4 regions of the Mesorhizobium sp. RCC_202 genome follow, and region 1 is predicted to be linked to each of the others. Evidence: riboswitches for the same ligand, from Rfam matches in the RefSeq annotation. Region 1 holds a riboswitch; each other region holds the start of a gene.

Region 1 (5,098 bases):
CCGGTCGGCGGTGCGATCGACATGTCGTTGTCGTTGAGGATAACGATCAGGCGAGCATCGAGCGCGCCGGCATTGTTGAGCGCCTCGAACGCCATACCGGCCGACATGGCGCCATCGCCGATAACCGAAATGACATTGTTGCGGCCGCCCGACAGGTCGCGCGCCATGGCCATGCCCAGCCCAGCCGAGATCGAGGTCGAGGAATGCGCCGCGCCGAACGGATCGTATTCGCTCTCGGCGCGCCGGGTGAAGCCGGAAAGGCCGCCTTCCTGGCGCAGCGTGCGGATGCGCTCGCGGCGGCCGGTCAGGATCTTGTGCGGATAGGCCTGGTGGCCGACATCCCAGATCAGCCGGTCCTGCGGCGTGTTGAAGACGTAGTGCAGCGCGACCGTCAGTTCGACGACGCCAAGGCCGGCGCCGAGATGGCCGCCGGTCTGCGACACGGCGTCGATCAGCTCGGCGCGCAGTTCCGAGGCGAGCTGCGGCAGCGCGCTTTCCTCAAGCGTTCGCAAGTCCGCTGGGATGCGGACCTTGTCGAGCAGCGGCGTGTCTGGCTTCACTCGGGCGCGTCCTGCTGAAACGATCGAACACGGCGCTACCAGTAAAATGCGCCATAATCATGCGCGGAAATAGGCCGGCTACAAGCGAATGTAAATGCGCGTCAGTGTCGCGTGTTATTGCCTGGCCTTAGCCTTCCGGCAGCGGAATGAACTCTTCCTCAAAGAACGTGAGCACCGGAAGCGCAGGGAGCCGGCATTTGCAGGCCGGCATCACCTGAATATCAACACACCTTAGCCTTCCGGCAGCGGGATAAACTCTTCCTCATCGCCGGGAACGATATCGAAGCGACCTATCTTCCACTCCTGCTTGGCCTGCTCGATGCGTTCCTTCGAGGAGGAAACGAAGTTCCACCAGATATAGCGATTGGAGCCCAGAGAAGCGCCGCCGAACAGCATGAAATGGGCGCCGCATTCGGACGAGACGACGATCTCCTCGCCCGGCTTGAACACCAGAAGCCGCTCGGCCGGGAAGCGGTCGCCGGCGATCGAGACCTCGCCTTCGAGCGTATAGATGGCGCGCTCCTCGGCATCCGCCGGGATTTTCACGCTGGCGCCGCCCGCCAGCATGAGATCGGCATAGAGCGTGTCCGATGCGGTCGCGACCGGTGAGCGCAGACCGGAGAATTCGCCGATCACCACGCGACCGCTGACGCCTTCGGCGTCGATTTCCGGCAAGCGGATCGCCGCGGTGTTCTCGAACAGCGGAGCAACCTCTTCCTTGCCGTCGGGCAGCGCCAGCCAGGTCTGCAGGCCGGAGATCGACATCGGCGCCCCGCGCAACTCGTCAGGCGTACGCTCGGAATGCACGATGCCACGCCCCGCGGTCATCAAATTCACGTCGCCCGGCGCGATCACCATTTCGGTGCCGAGCGAATCGCTATGCCTGATCTTGCCGTCGAACAGATAGGTGACGGTGGACAGCCCGATGTGCGGATGCGGGCGCACATCCAGCGCCTGGCCGGCGCGCAGGATGGCCGGACCCATGCGGTCGAAGAAGATGAACGGCCCGACCAGCCGGCGTCTTGCCGTCGGCAATGCGCGGCGCACCTCGAAGCCGCCAATGTCCTTGGCGTTGGGGATGACCATCAATTCGATCTGATCGCAGGCGAAGGCATCGCCGGGCTCGGGATCGTTTCCAGGAAAGAAGCTCATATCGACCTCTCAGGCGAAGCGCAGCGCCGACCTGGCTTTCGCCTTGGCCGCCTCTTCCTCGCGGTTGCGTGGTTCCTGGTTGGTCTCGAGCGAATCGAGCAATTCGCGAGCAACGGCCGCGATCGCCTCGACGGCATGATGGAAGGCGTGCTCGTTGCGTTTTGAGGGTTTGGTCGATCCGCTCAGCTTGCGCACGAACTGCAGTGCGGCGTCATGCACTTCGTCATTGGTCGCCGGCGGTTCGAAATTGGCCAGGGTCTTGATGTTGCGGCACATAGCTTGAACTCCTTACCTGCTTTCTCTGCCCGACCTGCTTCATTTACTCGGCGTCGAGCGGCTCCGTCCCCACCGGCTTGCCGTCGCGCGACAGCCTGATCTTCTCGACCTTGTCCTCGGCGGCCTTCAGCAACCGGTCGCAATGGGCCTTCAGCGCTTCACCGCGCTCATAGATCTTGATCGACTGGTCGAGCGGAACGTCGCCGCGCTCCAGATCATCGACGATCTTCTCCAGCGCGTCGAGCGCCTGTTCGAAGCTCATCGCCTTGACGTCCTCATTGCCTTCGACAGCCATACTTTATCCCTTCATCAGCCGCCCGACATGGGCAGCGACTGAAAATGCCAGTCCTTGCAGATCGTAGCCGCCTTCGAGCAGGCTGACGAGCCGGTTGCCGCTGTGGCGGCCGGCGCGTTCCATCAACTGGCCGGTCGCCCAGTCGAAATCGTCCTCTGTCAGGTTGATCTCGGCCAGCGGGTCACGATGGTGCGCATCGAAACCGGCGGAAATGATGATCAGATCCGGCGCAAAGGCGTCGATCGAGGGCAGCACGCGCGACAGGAAGGCGTCGCGGAACAAATCGCTGCCGGTGCGCGGCGCCAGCGGCGCGTTGACGATGTTGCCGGCGCCGGTCTCGCTCCTGGCGCCGGTGCCCGGATAAAGCGGCATCTGATGCGTCGAGCAATAGAGCACCGACGGATCGTCCCAGAAGATGTCCTGCGTGCCGTTGCCGTGGTGGACGTCCCAGTCGACGATGGCGACGCGCTCGGCCTGATGCTTCTTCTGCGCATAGCGCGCGGCGATGGCCGCCGTGTTGAACAGGCAAAAGCCCATCGCCGTGGCCTTTTCGGCATGGTGTCCAGGCGGGCGGGCGGCAACGAAGACGTTTGCCGCGCGGCCCTCGAAGACATCGTCGACAGCCGCGTTGGCGGCGCCGATCGCCGTCACCGCGGCCTGCCAGCTCTTCGGGCTGGCGCTGGTATCGGCGTCGATCGGGGCGATGCCGCTCTCGGGGATCGCGGCGCGGACACGCTCAACGTGATCCTCGGGATGCGCGTAAAGGATCGTCGCCTCGTCGCCTTCCGGCGCCTCGACGCGGTCGAGCGCCGAAAACGCCTCGTCGTCCAGCACGCGCTCGATGGCGCGCAGACGGTCGGGACGCTCGGGGTGGCCGGGCGGCGTGATGTGTTCGAGAAAGATCGGATGCGTGTAGAGACGTGTAGCCATGGCCTCTAATCTAGGGGCCCAAGGCCGCGATGGCCATGTTTGAATGCCGAATGGCTGGGGACAATCGCGCCTTGCCGTGTCGCTGACGGCATTGGCGCGGCGCTTGGTTCACGCTAAGGTCGCATCGCTGCCTGGTGCCCGCGACGCGGGAGAATCGGGAACACGGTTTCATTCCGTGGCGTGCCCAACGCTGTGAGGGGGACCGCGCCGGCAAACGCCACTGTCGTTGACGGGAAGGCGCCGGACGCGGGTCGATCCCGAGCCAGAAGACCGGCCTGGCAGACATGGTCACCCGCTTGGTCAGGCGGGGGCTGCTTATCGCAGGGGAAAAGCGATGCAAGCACTTGCGCCCGCCATCGGCGGCGATGACTTTGACCAATTGGCGCGCGACGCTGTCTACCGGGCGATGTTCACCAGGCGTGACGTGCGCAGCCATTTCGTTAGCGACGATCTCGACGATGGCGTGCTGGCGCGGCTGCTCACCGCCGCCCACCATGCGCCATCGGTAGGCTACATGCAGCCGTGGAATTTCATCGTCATCCGCGACGCGACCAGACGGCGACAGGTGTGCGATCTTTTCCTTGCCGCGCGCGAACAGGAACTGCCGGCGATCGAGGCGGAGCGGCAGGCGCTCTACCGCAAGCTGAAACTCGAAGGCATCTGCGAGAGCGCGCTCAATCTGTGCATCACCTGCGACCGGCAGCGTTCGAAGGACTCGCCGCTCGGGCGCTGGCACAATCCGGAGATGGACCTCTACAGTACCGTCTGCGCCGTGCAGAATTTCTGGCTGGCGGCGCGCGCGGAAGGTGTCGGCGTCGGCTGGGTCAGCATCATCGAGACGGAGGCGCTGAAGCAGCTTCTGTCGATCCCCGAACATGTCACGCCGATCGCTTATCTCTGCGTCGGCCGCGTCTCGGAATTCGCGCCGAAGCCGGATCTCGAAACGCATGGCTGGGGCAAGCGCCTGGCCTTGTCGGAACTGGTGATGAGCGAGACGTTTCGCGGCGCCGGCGAGGCGCCGCTCAAATCGGCGATTGCAAGACTTGGCGGCGCTCCAAAGAGCTGATCAAGCGGCCCGGGGCGTATCCCAGCGCGAGCCGCCGCCGAAAGAGCCGAGCGCCTTGTCGCGCAATTCCCGGAATTTCGACGATGCCTCTGCCAGGTGGCGGTCCCATTCCGGATTGGGGGTCTGGCCCTCGATGGCGTCGAAATAGACCTGCATCAGCGAGGCGATTGCGAACGGCTCGATGAAAGCCGCCTTGAAGGCCCAGGCAAAGACGATGGCCAGCACGAAGGCCCAGCCGGCGAGTTGTCCCGGCATCACCCAGAGGATCGCGGCGGCCGGCGCCAGCATCAACAGGAAGATAACGAAGGACAGGCCCCACATGATCACCGCCAGCCAGACTGCGTTCTTGACCATGTGCTTGCCGTTCTGCGCGTAAAGCACGACACCTTGCCGCGCCGTCTCGAAAGGCGAGTTCGAATTGATGCGAATGTTGTAGCCGAGGATGATCTCGTCGACATAGGTCAGCGACAGACGGATGACGGTGTTGATGAAGCTGACCAGGCCGCTCAAGCCCGGAATGGGCAGGAAGGCGGCGATGCCGCCGATCAGGCCGGTGATGGCGCGGATGGCGCCCTTGACCAGCTGGTCGACGACGAAAAGGATGTTGGCCTCGGCAAAACGCTGGGTCACCACTTCCTTGGCATAGGCGATCTGGCCCTGGCCGTCGGGCACATCGTGGCCGTCGATCAGGTGGACCATGACGGCGATGTGGCCGGCCTTGAGCACATAGAGGATGTATTCTCGGATCCAGTAGACGGCGATCGAGACGATGCCGAAGCCGACAACGCCGCCCCATAGCGCAAACGACGCCGGACCGTC
Region 2 (5,098 bases), on a different contig from region 1:
TGATGTCGGACTGGCGCGGAGAGGCGCGCGGCGCGACACCGAAACGCTCCGAATCGTAACGCGGCATCGAGGTGTGGATCATCTCGACCGCGCAGCAGGCGAGGCCGAAGGTCATGAACATCAGCGAGCCGCTGCGCGCCCAGGTGATGAGCGCTTCGGTCGAGGTGACAAGGAAACCCTTGTCGGCCAGTTCATTGTTGATTTCGAGAAAGAAGGGATCGTCCTCCCCCACCGGCCGACCGGTGTTGGGGTCGATGATGCCCTTGGGCTTCGGCGCGACGAGGGTGCCTGAACTGTCGTTCAATCCCATTCCAGCGCTCCTTTTTTCCATTCATAGGCAAAGCCGATGGTCAGCACCGCCAAAAACACCATCATCGACCAGAAACCGAGCATGCCGATCTTCGAGAAGGAGACGGCCCAGGGAAACAGGAAGGCCACTTCCAGGTCGAAGATGATGAACAGGATCGACACCAGGTAGAAACGGATGTCGAATTTCATGCGGGCGTCGTCGAATGAGTTGAACCCGCATTCATAGGCGGAAAGCTTTTCCGGATCGGGATTGCGGTAGGCCACGAGGAACGGCGCCACCAGCAGCGCCAGGCCGACGACCAGCGCCACGGCGATGAACAGGACGATCGGCAGGTACGAACTCAGGAGTGCGCTCATGCGGCGGCTTTCCTCGGCGGGCCAGTTCACTTTGATTACAGCAACGAACTCTAATGCGGAAGCGTGACAGTTTAACCGCTGAACCGTTTTAGGAGGCCCATGCTGCAACGCGGCGAGGGTTAGCGCAGCGGTTTCAGCGAAGCAAGTCAAACCTTGTTCAAATTACCGCCCTGGACGCCATATCGGAGGAAACTGGTCCGATCCGCTCCTGTTTGATTTCCTTCTCTTTTTACTCCACTTCTGTCTCCTGACACATCTCCCGCCATTTGCCTGCTAGCATCACCGGAATCACCGGCTAAAAATCCGGCAAACGATCAGGGCAAGGTCGCCTCGATGAAGGACAAGATTTCGCTTCCTATGGCCCGGCGCATCGCGCTCGGCGCGCAGGGTTTCACCGACCCGCGGCCCGGCGGCACACCCGATCGGCGACACCTTGCCCGCGTGCTTTCCCGCACCGGCTTGCTGCAGATCGATTCCGTCAGCGCCGTGGTGCGCGCGCACTATATGCCGCTCTATTCGCGCCTTGGCCCCTATCCGCTCGCGCTGCTCGACAACGCCGCCGTCACCCGCAAGCGCACCGTGTTCGAATACTGGGCGCATGAAGCGTCCTTCCTGCCGGTCGAGACCTGGCCGCTGATGCGCTGGCGCATGCAGCGCGCCGAACAGGGCGGCGAAATGTATCTCGGCCTCGCCAAATGGGGACGCGAGCGGACCGGGATGATCGATGAAATCTATAAGCAAGTCGCCGAACGCGGGCCGACCGCTGCTTCCGACATAGAAGGCCACAAGGGCAACGGCGGCTGGTGGGGCTGGAGCGAGGCCAAGCACGCTTTCGAATGGCTGTTCTGGGCTGGCCGCATCACCACCGCCTACCGGCGCGGCTTCGAGCGCTATTACGACTTGCCGGCGCGCGTTTTGCCGCAGGCCGTGCTCGACCTGCCTGTCCCCTCCGTCGAGGACGCGCACCGCGAATTGCTGCGCATTTCCGCCCGCGCCCACGGCATCGCCACCTATGGCGACCTGCGCGACTATTTTCGCCTGGCGCCCGGCGACACCAAGGACCGCATCGAGGAACTGGTCGAAATGGGCGAGTTGCTGCCCGTAAGCGTCGAAGGCTGGGACAGGACCGCTTATCTGCACAAGGACGCCCGTTTTCCCCGCCGCATCGAGGCGCGCGCCTTGCTTGCGCCGTTCGATCCCGTCGTTTTCGAACGGTCGCGCTCGGAGCGGCTTTTCAATTTCCGCTATCGCATCGAAATCTACACGCCTGCCGACAAGCGCCAATACGGCTATTACGTGCTGCCTTTCCTGCTCGGCGACACGATCGTCGCCCGCGTCGACCTCAAAGCCGACCGTCCAGCGGGTGTGCTGCGCGTCCATGCCGCCTATGCCGAGCCTGAAGCGCCGCCGGAGACAGCCGCCCAGCTTTTCGAGGAATTGAAGCAGATGCAGGCCTGGCTCGGCTTGGAGCACATCGAAGTGACGCCAGCGGGCGACCTCGGGCAGCCACTGGCCGACCTTTCAGCGTCGTAACCGCGCGTTGACACCGCTGCCTGCAAAAGCCTAAATCCCTCCAGACGGTCCCTTGCCCGCAACGGCAAGGGCCAAGAGGGAATGCGGTGCGGGACAAAAACCCAAATCCGCGGCTGTCCCCGCAACTGTAAGCGATGAGCCAAGGCCGAAAGCCACTGGGAATTCCCGGGAAGGCGGCCAACCAAGGCGATGATCCGCGAGCCAGGAGACCTGCCGTCTGCGACAGAACAATCCGATCGCCCGGCGGGTTTCCGGGCAAGGAGCCCGGCTTTTTGGACCACAACGGCAGTTTTTCGGCTGGCCCAGCGGATAATTCGTCCGAGGGCGACGCTTTGGCCGGCGTGACGGTCATCGTCTGCGCTTCCTGCCGCAATGAGGCCGGCTCCGATGCCCACCCCCGCGCCGGCGAATTGCTGGCCGATGACACCCGCCGCGCCGCAGCCGATGACAACATCCGCATCCGCACGGTCGAATGCCTCGGCAATTGCAAGCGGCGGCTGAGCGCGGCGATCCTGCGCGACGGCTGCTGGAGCTATGTCTTCGGCGACCTGAGCGCGACCAGCGGCGCCGACCTCGTTGCCGGCGCAAAGCTCTTCGCCACGTCGACGGATGGCCTGATCCCCTGGCGCGGCCGCCCCGATTCCCTCAAGCGCGGCCTTGTTGCCCGCATCCCTCCCCTCGACATGCTGAAGGACTGACCATGAGCGCTTCCGTTTCCCGTATTCCCTGCACCGTCGTCACCGGCTTCCTCGGCGCCGGCAAGACGACCCTGGTCCGTCATCTGCTGGAGAATGCCGGCGGCAAGCGCATCGCCATCATCGTCAACGAGTTCGGTGACATCGGCATCGACGGCGAAATCCTCAAAGGCTGCGGCATCGACACCTGCCCGGAGGAAAACATCGTCGAACTGGCCAATGGCTGCATCTGCTGCACCGTGGCCGACGATTTCGTGCCGGCGCTCGACCAGATCCTGGCGCTCACCCCCAAGGTCGACCACATCCTGATCGAGACCTCCGGCCTCGCTTTGCCGAAGCCGCTGGTCCAGGCATTCCAGTGGCCGACGGTGAAGAGCCGGGTGACCGTCGACGGCGTCATTGCCGTGGTCGATGGCCCGGCGCTCGCCGAAGGCCGCGTCGCCAGCGACATGGATGCTTTACAGGCGCAGCGCGCCCAGGACGATAGCCTCGACCACGACGACCCGGTCGAGGAAGTCTTCGAGGACCAGATCGCTTGCGCCGACCTCATCATTCTCTCGAAAAACGACCTGATGGACGCCGCCGGCTCGGCCCGCGCCAACGCCATCATTGGCGAACACTCCGCCCGCGCCGTGAAGATCGTGCCGACATCGCATGGCAAGGTCGATCCCTCGGTGCTGCTCGGTCTCGGCCTCGCCGTCGAGGACGACATCGAGAACCGCAAATCGCATCATGACGGCGCGTTCGACCACGAGCATGACGATTTCGACACCTTCATCGTCGACATCCCGTCGATCGCCAATCCGGACGAGCTGGCAAAGCGTGTCGCCACCGCCGCCGAACAGGAAAACGTGTTGCGCGTCAAAGGTTTCGTCGAAGTCGGCGGCAAGCCGATGCGGCTTTTGCTGCAGGCCGTCGGCCAGCGCGTCAACCATTACTATGACCGCGCCTGGACCGCCGAGGACGACCGCCGCTCGCGTCTCGTCGTCATCGGCCTCAAGGGGCTGAACCGCCCGGCGATCGAGGCTATACTCGCCGGCTGACGCCAACCGACCTAGGGGCGAAATGCACATACTGACCACCAGCTCCGCCTCGCTCGACGATCTCGCCGAGCCGGTCGATCTGCGGCAGACGCCGGCGGATATCTTGGCCCTGTCCTTCACCGACAGCGACCTCGCCGGCCTGGCGGTGGCATGGAAAGCCGACGCCGCCCGCTTGCCCTCGATGCGGCTCGCGGCGCTGCGCGACCTGCGCCATCCGATGTCCGTCGATCTATGGATCGACAGCGTCGCCCGCCACGCCAAGGTCATCCTTATCCGCATCCTGGGCGGCTACGACTGGTGGCGCTACGGCTGCGACCAGCTCGCGGCGGTGGCGCGCGAACGCGGCATCAAGCTCGTGCTGCTGCCCGGTGAAAGCCATGACGAGGATCAAAGGCTGATCGAGGCCTCGACGCTGCCCCGCGCCGAGCTGGACGCCTTGCTCGGCTATTTCCGCGAGGGCGGCCCGGCAAATATGAGCGCACTGATGCAGCGGCTGGCGCGCTTGGCTGGATCGGCTGCGTCGGTGGCGGGACCGGTGGCGGTGCCGAAGTCGGGATATTATGAGCCGGGGCTGGGAGTTGTCGGAAAGCCATCGGGCGTTGGCGAACTCGACGCCGACAATGTCAGCGTCTCCATTGTACCCATCCTCTTCTATCGCTCGATGCTCCTCGCCGCGGACGTCGCGCCCATCGACGCACTCGTCGAAGCGCTCCGTCAGTGCGGCCTGGCCCCAGTCCCGATCTTCGTCTCCAGCCTGAAAGACCCGACGTCGCTGGTCTTCGTCGAGGACGCCATCGCATCGCTGAAACCGGCCGTCATCATCACCGCGACCGCCTTCGCCTCAGGCGCCGAACCCGGCGTCGAAACCCTGTTCGACCGCGCCGGCGTGCCCGTCTTCCAGGTCATCGTCGCCACCACCCGCCGCGACGTCTGGGAAAACAACCAGCGCGGCCTGGCGCCGGCCGATCTCGCCATGCATGTTGTGCTGCCGGAGCTCGACGGCCGTATCCTCGCCGGTGCAATCTCCTTCAAGGGCGAGATCGAGACCGATCCGGCGCTGGCCTTCCGCGCCTTCGCCAATCGTCCGGAAGCTGATCGCGTGGCGCAGGTCGCCAGGCGGGTCGCGGCGTTCATTCGCCTGCAAAAGACGGAACGGTCCAA
Region 3 (5,098 bases), on a different contig from region 1:
TGAGCTCGCTGAGGAACATCGAGCTCAGCGCGCTGCAGCAGGCGGCGGTGACGGCGAGGGCTTCGGGGAGGAGCATGGTTGGCCGTTGCGAATCCGGAGGCCGGGCGATTTCCCGATCCTTACGCCAGCCTGCCGCGCTCCGATAGGCGGCGCTGGCACGATCGCCGCTAGAGCAATTCCAGGAAAAGTGGCAGCGGTTTTCCGTCCGGAATTGCGTAGACAAAAAGCCGGAGCGGTTCGCCGTTTCCGCGAAACGGTGAAGCGCTCTGGGCCAGTTGTCGCCTTTGCGCTTTGCTCGCGTCGCTTTCATGTGGACGCCTGTCATCGGCGGATGGTTAGATCATCACGTTCAAGGTGCCCTTTGGCCTGAGTCGGCCTGGGGGATAATTGGGAAGCCGGTGCGATTCCGGCGCTGCCCCCGCAACGGTAGCGAAGCTTGCGTTCCGACAACAAGCCACTGGGTGACAAGCCTGGGAAGGTGTCGGGACAGGTCCCGCAACGGACAGCTTCGGAGCCCGGAAACCAGCCTCGAGCAGAGTTGAACTCGACTGATCGCGGTGGGCGGTCAAGAGGCGGATACGGATCGGCCTCAGTGCCGCCCGTGACTTTCCTCCATCACCACCAGGTTCAGTCCTTGCGAAAGAAGGACGAACATGGATTCGCACAATGAAATACCCGGGCTCGCGCCCGGCAGGCCGGAACGCCCGCGCAGGATGCGCCGGGCCAACGCGGCGACGATGCGCGCCGTTTCGCCATTGCCGCCGCCGGAAGAAGTGTTCGCCGACTGGCTGCTGTCGGTGCCGCATGAGGCCGATCTGGAAGCGGCGGCGCTGAGCAAGGTCGCGCTGATCGACCGCTGCGGCTCGCTGCATCCCGACGTGCAGCGGCTGCGCACCTTACTGGCCGTCGTCGCCGGCACCAGCGCCGGGCCGACGCGCGTCCGCAATCTCTGAAATTCCCGACGCGGTGGCGCCGCTGGTAGGCCCTGGGCTGGCCGGCCGTCGCTCAGACCGCGCGCGTGCGCGATAAGGGCGAACCGAAAATCGACCACCCGGTGGCGATGAGCGCTGCGCCCATGGCGATCAGCACGGCAAGGCTCGGCAGGTGGAAGACCATGTCGCTCCAGCGTGGCTCGATGATCCCGCCGGTGCTGAAGCTCTCGCCGCTGAACTGGCACAGGATCCAGGAGGCGCCGCTGCGCACCATGTCGGCGTCGATGTCGGAGATCAGCGCCTTGGCGTCGCGCTCGGCGGCGGGCATCGTCGCCATATAGGCGAGCAGCGCCTTGGCGGTGGCGAGATAAGCGTGGCTGCACTCGTTGAACGGGCTCTGCTCGTCGCCGAGGCTGCCCGGCATCAGGCCCCACAGGCAATAGGTGAATTGCAGATTGCCGTGATTGTAGAGCCGCCGGAAGGTCGGGTCGGTCACGGTCTGCGCTCGCGCCAGCGCGAGGATGTCGCTGCGATAACGCGCGATCACCGCCATCTGGCCATGCGTCAGGCTGGGGATCTGGATGCCGGGAGGAGGCGGCGCCGAGGAACCGCTATGGGCTTGCGCCGGCGAAACAGCCGCAAGCGAGGGCCAGACCGTTAAAAACAAAACGGCCGCCAGGGCGCGAAACCATGGCGGCCGATACATCGGGATATCAGGCGTAGCGGCGCGCGGCGCCGCCTTGCTTGCCGGCCGAAAGCTGACGCTCGGCGACGGCCCCGAAGACAAGTCCGACCACGGCCCACAGGATGAGCTGGATGCCGAGCGACGCGATGCGGAACTGCCACAGCACGATCGCCGAGAAGTTCTCCGGCACCTCGTTGATGTCGGGAAGGGCCGCCTTGACCAGCATGAAGACGACGAGGAAGGCGAGCGCCGCGACGATCGAAGCGTTCCAACCGCCGAGCCGGCTCCACAGCCGCTGCGCCAGGCCGACCGCGGCCACCATGGCCGCGATCGAGATCGCGATCATGATGAAGAACAATTCCGTCCGGTAGGCAATCGTTTCGGGGTTGCCGACCGCCGGCGGGTTGGCCGGGTATTTGAGCTGAGGCACCACGATCACGGCGAGGAAGCCGAGCACGGCCAGCAATGCCGAGGTGCCGCGCGGGCCGAGCGAGCCCAGCCGTCCGTTGGCGTAGGCGAAGACCAGCGAGAACAACCCGCCAAGCGCCGCGCCATAGATCAGCACGCCGGTGGCAAGGCCGATGCCCGCCTGCGTCGGCCGGCTGACCAGTTCTTCTTCGGGCGCCTCGTTGGCGGCCTTGGCCTGCGATTCTTCGAAGGCGATGGCTTTGTCGACTTGCGGCTCGCCATAGACGCGCGCGAAGGCAAACGCGATCAGCCCCGCGACAAGCCCGACGAGCATGCCGCGCAGCAAAAGTTTTCCAACCATGTCAAATCCCCTTCAGCGATGCTGAACCGCTTTAGTGGCAGGGGAAGCCGAGCAGGTGGCGGCCGTCATGCACGAATTCGTGCACATACATGCCGCGGATCAGCGATGTCGCGCCTTCTTCCGCGCCGACGAAGTAGATCGCCAGCATCAAGAGCAGCCCGCCGAAGATGGCCCAGGGCAGAAGTTCGCGGACCGGAATTGGCGTTGCGCCGTAACCGGGTGCGAAAGTGGTGTTGGACATATTGACCTCCCCTGGGATCCTGCGTCCCGTTGATCGACAAATGGCTACGAGACAAGGCCTGACTTTCGGCTTTCGCCGATCACAGTGGCGCGACCGTGCCGGATTCGCACCGGCTTCCAATCTCGTATCACACTAAAACACTTGTCAGCACTTCGTTCGCCTGTCAACGACATGTGCTGTCGGCACGGCTTCGTGAGCCCGAATTTCACTGGTCCACGCCTATCCACAGAGGCTTTTTCGCATGGTCGCACGCCTGACGATGATCGCAAGCGGCGCTACGCCCGGCATGCGCAAGGGCCGTTTCCCGAACGACGAGGCGCTGGAGCCACAAGCCGTGGAGCGCGCCCGGACGATGGCCGCTTCGCTTCGCCGCGCCGACCGCGTCTGGACGAGCCCCGCGCTTGCCGCCCGGCAGACGGCGCAAGCGCTTGGCCTCCAGGCGGGCGTCGAGCCCCTGCTTGCCGAACAGGATTTTGCCCGCTGGGCAGGCCGGAGCTTCGAGGAAGTCCAGGCCGAGAACCCCGATGGCATGGCGGCGTGGTTTGCCGACCCGGACGCGGCACCGCATGGCGGCGAAACGCTCAGTGCCGTGGCGCAACGTGGCGCCGCGCTGGTCGAGCGTCTGGCCGGCGAGGGCGGTCACACCATCGCGGTGACCCATGCGGTGGTGATCCGCGCGGCCATCGTCCATGTCCTGGGCGCGCCGTCGTCGTCGGTGTGGAAGATCGACATCGAGCCGCTGTCGCTCACCGATTTACGCAGCGACGGCCGCCGCTGGGTCTTGCGCGCGAGCGGGATCGTCGCCGGCTGAACGAAACAATTGCCGCGAAGTGTGAAATACTTCTCAGTTGACAATTCAATGATGCCTATAGGTTTTCCTCTAAGGTTAGGTTATCCTTATTGAGAGGGTAAAAATACAATAATTGCCGGGGGGCTGGCCTGTGAAGCGATTCCTTTGGATTCGTTCGCTTTTCATTGTTTTCATGGCCGCGCTTCAAGGCTGCATGGCCGATCCGACAAAGCACTATGTCGGCGTTCCGCCGGTCATCGATGCGGCAAGCGTCGAGCAGTCGAGCAATCGCATCAGCCGGATCATGAATGCCCTGGCGCGCGATACTGGCGGCGGCACCTATTATGACCTGACCGAAGCTGGGTTCAACTATGTCGACGATCGCTGCATGGAGTATTTCAGCGAGCTCTACTACCTGGATCGCCGCCGCGAAGCGACGAAGGCCGGCCTCGGCGCTTTCAGCCAGACCACCAACGCCATTCTCGCGGCGACAGGCGCCTCGAGCCTTTCGATGGTCGCCGTGACGCAGGCCTTCGGGCTCGCTTCCAACCTCACCGACATCGCCGCCGGCACCTATCTCTACCAGCTGCCGCCCGCCACGACGCTGACCTTCGTGCGCAAGCTGCAGGGCGCCTATCGCGACGCGGTTGCCGCCAAGGCCAGCCAGATCGACACACCGACCGCCTCGTACCATCTGATCCAGGACTATCTCTCTTTGTGCCTGCCGCCGGTGATCGAGGCGAAGCTCGTCGAGCATGTGGCGGACGCGGCGGCGACCCCGGTCAAGGGCGGCTCGATCTCGAACATCGAGATCGACGTGAGGACCAACTCCCCGTTGCCGCGCAAGCCGGAAATCATCCAGGAAGTGCGCCAGCCCGCCAAGCCCGTAATCAAGCGTGTAGTGGAGCAGACCAATACGATCGGGTCCTTTGAGCCGAAGCTAAGCCATGTTCGCGTGGCAAGCATCCAGCGCGCGCTCTGCGTCTCGCCGGCCGACGGTATCCTCAATGACGCCACGCGGGCGGCGGTCGACGAATTCTTCCGCGGCGTTCAGCAGGGCGCCAGTGGCGTTACCTATCCCAGCGCACGCCAGAATGGCATCCGCAGTGTGCACGATGCGATGCTGCTGAAAGCGGAAAAGACAGTGGGAACCTGTGTTCCGTCACGTGACACCAGCGCCTTTGAAATCGGCAGACAGTTTATGTGACCGGCTTCGTGCCGATCGCCTGAAATTTGAGACACGACACGCATCCCACGGGGGGAACACGCATGGCTGTCATGATCGACTCGCGCACGCTGGGCGGCAAGCCGGTGGGTAATTTGGCCGGCCCGTCACTGGGCATATTCGTGAAAACGGGCGCCAAGGTGCAGGTCCTGAGCGAACTTCCGCCGCGCTTCCTTGAAATCAAGGTGCTGGACATGGCGGGCCAGCCGACCGGCTGGGTCACTGACAGTGCCGTCGACAAGAATGCCGGCGAATTGCCGCCGGTCGATGGCGCCACACTGGCAAGCGTCGTCATCACCCATGCCGACGCCTTTGGCGTCAACGCCCACTTCCTTGTCGCCTATGCGCATATGCGCAGCGGCTTCGAGCCAAGCAGTTTTCCCGGCGGCGAGCAGGGGCCTTTCGGCCTCAGCGCCGTGGAGTGGGCCTATTATGGCGCCCGCGACGATCTCGGCA
Region 4 (5,098 bases), on a different contig from region 1:
AACCGTGTTCGGTGAAATGCGCGTCGCCCCAATGCGCCGGCTCCGGCAGGTCGCCGATGCCGGGATGACCGATGAAAATGCGGAGCTGCCGCGCGCCCGACCGATCGCCCCTGGTTTCGAGGAAAGCCTGACCGAGCGCGTCCGCAAGCATGCCCCGACCAAGATGTACGTTGATTTCCATCCCGGGCAGGTGGACGGTTCGCGTGACCGGGAAATGCGCGGAGGCGCCTTGCGCGGCCGCAGCGAGATAGCGGGCGTATTCCGATACGGTCGCCATGGTCACGCGTGGCATGGTCTGTCCCGGCCTGGCCTCGTCTGCATGCGGTCCGTGCGCGGCCGCCGTCTCAGGCCTGCTTAACCGCCGGCCAGCCAAGCGGCTCCTCGACCTCGTGGATCGGGTCGACGATGATCAGGTCGGCAAGGTCGTCATGGACGCTGACATTGAGCGGCTCCTTGGCCGCCGCGAGCGTCGCCGGGAAACCGTCGGGCAATGGCTGCGGTGTTGCATCGGAAGGCGCCAGCAGTCCGAATTCGACCAGCTGCGCTACGAAGTCTTCGAGCGCCGCCGGGTCGATCGTCGCCGAGCCGGCGACCGATCCGACCAGGGCCTGTGTGCCGACCCCCGAGGACAATGCCTGCCAGACCGCGCTGCCGGAGTCGGAAAAGCCGAAATATTTTCCGTTGGAAAGATCGAGCACGACAGCTTCGCCATCGAAGGATTCGAAGACGATATCCTTGCTCGCAACCGCATAGACATCAAAACGATGCATGTCCTGACCCCGCTCCGCAAACCCAGCCCGGACGCGCTGGTTGCCGCCTATCCCTCGATAACGCCTGTAAACTTTCGGGCGTCCACTGGCAAGGTGATAGCCATTCACGTGTTGCTGACGATCTGCGGGATCAAGTTCCTGGTTTGGTACGCGTCAGGCCTCGATCTCCAGCGCCGACAATGGCTTCGAGCAGCAGGCGAGGATGAAGCCGTCATCGATCTCGTGGTCGAGGATGCCGCCATTGTGGCTCATCTCGACATCGCCCGACACCTTCTTCACCTTGCAGGTGCCGCAAAGGCCGAACTCGCAAGCCGCCGGTATGCGCACACCCGAGGCGCGCGCCGTCTGCAGTACGGTCTGGCCGGCAACGCATTCGGCATCGACGCCCGACAGCGCGAAGCGGACGGGCGTCACCGCCTCGACCGGCGCGCTTTCGCCATCCGGTGACGCGAATGGCGGCGGGATTTCCTCGACGACCGGCGCCGCGAAACTCTCCTGGTGGAAGCGGCTCATATCGAAACCCGAGGCTTCCAGCATCTGGCGCACCGCACGCATGAACGGATCGGGGCCACAGCAGAAGACTTCCCGCTCGCGGAAATCGGGGGCAAGCAGCGGCAGCCTGATAGCGTCGATGCGTCCCATATGGCCGAACCAGCCCTCGCGGCTCGACCGTTCCTCGATCATGAACCCGAGCGACAGGCCGGGCATGCGGGTGCCGAGTAGCTCGAGCTCCTTGCGGAAGATGATCTCTTCTGGCCGCCGCGCGCAATTGACGAAGCCGACATCGGTCCATGGCGCACAGTCATTCAGCCAGCGCAGCATCGACATCATCGGCGTGATGCCGGATCCGGCCGAAATGAGCAGATATTTCGCGGCCGGATGACTGTGCAGGGAGAAATCGCCCGCCGGTCCGTAGGCCTTTACCCGCGCGCCGGGTTTCAGATTGTCGAACATCCAGCGCGTGCCGATGCTCCCCGTTTGCGCCTTCACTGTCACCGCGATCGAGAACGGCCGCGACGGTGACGACGACAGCGTGTAGGTGCGCATCAGCGGCCCGTCGGCCACTGGCAATTCCAGCGTGATGAACTGGCCGGGCTTGTAGCGGAACCATGTCTGGTTGTCGGAACGGAAAGTGAAGGTTTTTACGTCGGACGCCTCGTCGCTGACGCCGATCACCTCCAGCATCTGCAGCCGGTCGTTCCAGGGCGTCATCTCGTCGAGATGGCGGTAGAGGCCAAGTTCGGTCATGGCGTTCATCCTCTCGGCCCTCAGGCGACGCTGCGCAGCGCCGGCCGGCCGTCTTCAGCAAGCCGCGGCCCGATGAAACGCGCATACCAGTCGACAAACTGGATCACGCCGCCCTCATGCAGCTCCGAATACGGACCCGGCTCATAGGCCGGCGACAGGATGCCGAAAGCATTCTCCTCGACGATGCGGCGGTCCTGATCGTTGGTTTCGGTCCATACATGGGTGAGTTCGGCAAGGTCGTAGTCGACGCCTTCGACCGCGTCCTTGTGCACCAGCCATTTCGTTGTCACCGCCGTTTCGGTGGCGCTGATCGGCAGCACGCGGAAGGTCACCGCATGATCGATGAGGATGTGGTTCCAGGTCGTCGGGTAGTGGTAGTGCATCAGCGTGCCGATGCGGTCTGCATTGACATCGAGCGATAGGTTCTTCCGGACGGCGCGTTTTCCCGTCATGGTGTAGCTCACGGCGTCGCGCAGCAGCGGCGCGCGGGTGGCGCGATACTGGCCGGCCGGGTCGATGCGGAATTTGCTCGGCAGTCCTGCCGCCTCGCATTTCGCCCAGTGGGCGACCATTTCCGGATCGCTCTCGGCGCCGTTGACGCCGGTCACCGTCGGGGCTTCCGGGAAAGTCTTGCACAGTTCGGGATGGTTGCCGGCGCAGTGATAGCACTCGCGGTTGTTTTCCCAGACCAGCTTCCAGTTGCCTTTCTCGATGATCGTGCTCTCGAAGGCGATCTTGGTCTCGGCAAGGCGATGCGGCGCAAGGTATGGCTCGATCATGGCGCGCGTCGGGACGAAGTCGGCCGGTTCCTTTGCCAGGCAGATAAAAATGTAGCCGGCCACACTTTCGCAGGCGATCGGCTTCAATGCGAACTGGCTCTTGTCGAAGCCGTCCGCCATCTGGCGGGCGAACAGCAAACGCCCGTCGAGTTCATAGGTCCACTGATGATAGGGGCATACCAGCTTCGCCGCCGTGCCTTTGTCGGTGTTGCAGACGCGGCTGCCGCGATGGCGGCAGGAATTGTGGAAGGCGTTGATGTTGCCCTTCTGGTCGCGCACCAGCACGATCGGATAATCGCCGATCTGCGCGGTGATGAAGCTGCCCGGCTTCGGCAGCTCGCAATCATGGCCGATGAACAGCCAGTCGCGGTACCAGATCAGCTCCATGTCGAGCTTGAAGAAGTCGGTGTCGGTGTAGAAAGGCTGTTCCAGCGAATAGCCGGGCTTGCGGCCCTGCAGGAGCCTCAGCATGTCATTGCGCGCATCCATGTCCTGTCCTCATCATCAAGGACTGAACTGGTGGAGATGGAGAAGAAGGGCGACCGCCGGCAAAAAAACCGGCACGCGCCATCCGCCTCTTGATCGCCCACCGCGATCAGTCGAGTTCAAATGTCTCGGGCTGGTTTCCGGGCTCTGGAGTTGCCCTTGCGGGCGATCGCGACACCTTCCCAGGCCAATGGCCCAGTGGTCTCCCGTTGCGATTTCACTCCACCACCGTTGCGGGGGCAGCGCCGGAATTCGACCGGCTTCCCAATTCTCCGCTCCGTCACGACGAAGGGCACCTGAGATGAGATCATCTAACCACGACACGCCATGGTCCCGCCGGTATGAAAACGACATCGCATCCATGCGGCGCGACACGGCTACCGGCTTGTCGTGCCGATATTCGGTTCAGCGATCAGGCAAGCGAATCGCCGCTCTGAAATGACGTCGCGCCGATCGGTAACCGGCTTCAAAGTGGTTAATAGTATCGAAAAGTGACTATTAGGAGGTTCTAAAATCGAACCGAACGGTTCGTTTCTGTTGACGGTGCGTGCAGGACGGGGTGAACGTTGGCACCCTGACACACTTGGTGAGCTAAATGAGTGATCCGTGTAACCTATTGGATTAATTACATAAAGATGTGATGTTGGGCATGCTTAGGAAAATTACAAGACGTAGATTCTTGGTCCAGATGGAAAAACTTCGTGATTGGAATCCGGCAATCGGGTCACCCACATCGGGGCTGTCCGAACGACGCGATTTCATTCCCAAGACACGCCGCTAGACGGACTGAATAAAGATACTGGAGTAGCAAAAATGAAAAAGATTGTTCTCACTGCCGCCGCCCTTCTGGCAATTTCCGGCAGCGCCTTCGCTGGTAGCGACAACTACGGTTCGCAGGCTGCCAATCCGCCGGCCGTTTCGGTTGACTCGTCCTACACCGCATCGGTTCGTAACGCCGTGCCGGCCACGCAGGTACCCGTCAAGACGGGCGCCGACCACAACCTTTTCGGCAACAACTAACAGCCGACTTTGAACCGGCGGCGGGTTGCCCGCCGCCTCGGTCGGATCAGAAAATTTAGGAGCACTAAAATGAACAAGATCATTCTCGCCGCCGCCGCCCTTTTGGCCGTTTCCGGCAGCGCTTTCGCCGGCAGCGATAACTACGGTTCCAACGGCGCCAACCAGCCGGCCGTCGCGGTCGACTCGTCTTACACGGCCTCGGTCAAGTCCGAGCCGGCTGCTCAGAAGCCCGTCATCACGGGCGCTGATCACAATCTCTTCGGCAACAACTAACAGCCGAATCTGGGCTGGCGGCGGGTCTGCCCGCCGTCTCGGTCCAATCAAGGAATTCAGGAGTTACTAAAATGAAGAAGATCATTCTCGCCACGGTGGCCGTTCTGGCCGTTTCGGGTTCGGCTTTTGCTGGCAGCGACAACTACGGCAACAGCGGCGCCAACCAGCCGGCTCCCGCCGTCGACACCACGCGTACATCGTCGATCGACACGGACTCGACGGTCTACAAGTTGCTGAACTCGTCGGGCAACGTGCAGAAGTCGGTGCCGCAGGGTAGCGACCGCGACCACGCCGGCCGCCAGTAAAGTTACGAGTAAATTAATTGAGTAAGAAAGGCGGCGGGCTTGGCCCGCCGCTTTTTTTGTTGCCGCTCTGCGAGTGTCAGGCGGCCTTCGCCTCAACGCGCTGCAGGCTGAACGAATGGCCATCCGCGTCGAAAATATGCAGGTCGCCGGCGTCGGCGTTCAGTTTGAGCGTCTCGCCGCGCTTGACCTCGACATTGCCCGGCAGTTTGGTCACCAG

What was found. Region 1 has a riboswitch for cobalamin ahead of bluB (5,6-dimethylbenzimidazole synthase). Riboswitches for the same ligand answer to the same signal wherever they lie in the genome.
Region 2: linked by a shared signal. The riboswitch ahead of AB6802_RS12585 (DUF1636 family protein) and the one ahead of bluB (5,6-dimethylbenzimidazole synthase) in region 1 are both predicted to bind cobalamin.
Region 3: linked by a shared signal. The riboswitch ahead of AB6802_RS07930 (CbtB domain-containing protein) and the one ahead of bluB (5,6-dimethylbenzimidazole synthase) in region 1 are both predicted to bind cobalamin.
Region 4: linked by a shared signal. The riboswitch ahead of AB6802_RS02485 (aromatic ring-hydroxylating dioxygenase subunit alpha) and the one ahead of bluB (5,6-dimethylbenzimidazole synthase) in region 1 are both predicted to bind cobalamin.

The regions. Positions count from the first base shown of each region.
Region 1 is NZ_JBFUPO010000008.1:102,726-107,823, forward strand. Features, by position in the region: gene dxs (1-deoxy-D-xylulose-5-phosphate synthase) at 1-560, opposite strand, end outside; gene AB6802_RS19280 (pirin family protein) at 792-1,712, opposite strand; gene AB6802_RS19285 (DUF2277 domain-containing protein) at 1,722-1,988, opposite strand; gene AB6802_RS19290 (exodeoxyribonuclease VII small subunit) at 2,032-2,283, opposite strand; gene AB6802_RS19295 (histone deacetylase family protein) at 2,287-3,213, opposite strand; cobalamin riboswitch at 3,329-3,507, shown strand; gene bluB (5,6-dimethylbenzimidazole synthase) at 3,548-4,279, shown strand; gene AB6802_RS19305 (hypothetical protein) at 4,280-5,098, opposite strand, start outside.
Region 2 is NZ_JBFUPO010000004.1:506,645-511,742, reverse strand. Features, by position in the region: gene AB6802_RS12600 (NADH-quinone oxidoreductase subunit B family protein) at 1-310, opposite strand, end outside; gene AB6802_RS12595 (NADH-quinone oxidoreductase subunit A) at 301-666, opposite strand; gene AB6802_RS12590 (winged helix-turn-helix domain-containing protein) at 1,000-2,199, shown strand; cobalamin riboswitch at 2,228-2,432, shown strand; gene AB6802_RS12585 (DUF1636 family protein) at 2,472-2,897, shown strand; gene cobW (cobalamin biosynthesis protein CobW) at 2,900-3,937, shown strand; gene AB6802_RS12575 (cobaltochelatase subunit CobN) at 3,960-5,098, shown strand, end outside.
Region 3 is NZ_JBFUPO010000003.1:136,561-141,658, forward strand. Features, by position in the region: gene AB6802_RS07910 (DMT family transporter) at 1-76, opposite strand, end outside; cobalamin riboswitch at 336-546, shown strand; gene AB6802_RS07915 (hypothetical protein) at 654-953, shown strand; gene AB6802_RS07920 (hypothetical protein) at 1,006-1,638, opposite strand; gene AB6802_RS07925 (CbtA family protein) at 1,646-2,386, opposite strand; gene AB6802_RS07930 (CbtB domain-containing protein) at 2,418-2,627, opposite strand; adenosylcobalamin (AdoCbl) riboswitch at 2,628-2,772, opposite strand; gene AB6802_RS07935 (histidine phosphatase family protein) at 2,869-3,438, shown strand; gene AB6802_RS07940 (hypothetical protein) at 3,632-4,624, shown strand; gene AB6802_RS07945 (DUF2272 domain-containing protein) at 4,687-5,098, shown strand, end outside.
Region 4 is NZ_JBFUPO010000001.1:545,453-550,550, reverse strand. Features, by position in the region: gene AB6802_RS02500 (serine kinase) at 1-292, opposite strand, end outside; gene AB6802_RS02495 (PqqD family protein) at 345-770, opposite strand; gene AB6802_RS02490 (2Fe-2S iron-sulfur cluster-binding protein) at 924-2,018, opposite strand; gene AB6802_RS02485 (aromatic ring-hydroxylating dioxygenase subunit alpha) at 2,039-3,286, opposite strand; cobalamin riboswitch at 3,397-3,598, opposite strand; gene AB6802_RS02480 (DUF680 domain-containing protein) at 4,097-4,303, shown strand; gene AB6802_RS02475 (DUF680 domain-containing protein) at 4,373-4,576, shown strand; gene AB6802_RS02470 (DUF680 domain-containing protein) at 4,648-4,881, shown strand; gene AB6802_RS02465 (ABC transporter ATP-binding protein) at 4,958-5,098, opposite strand, start outside.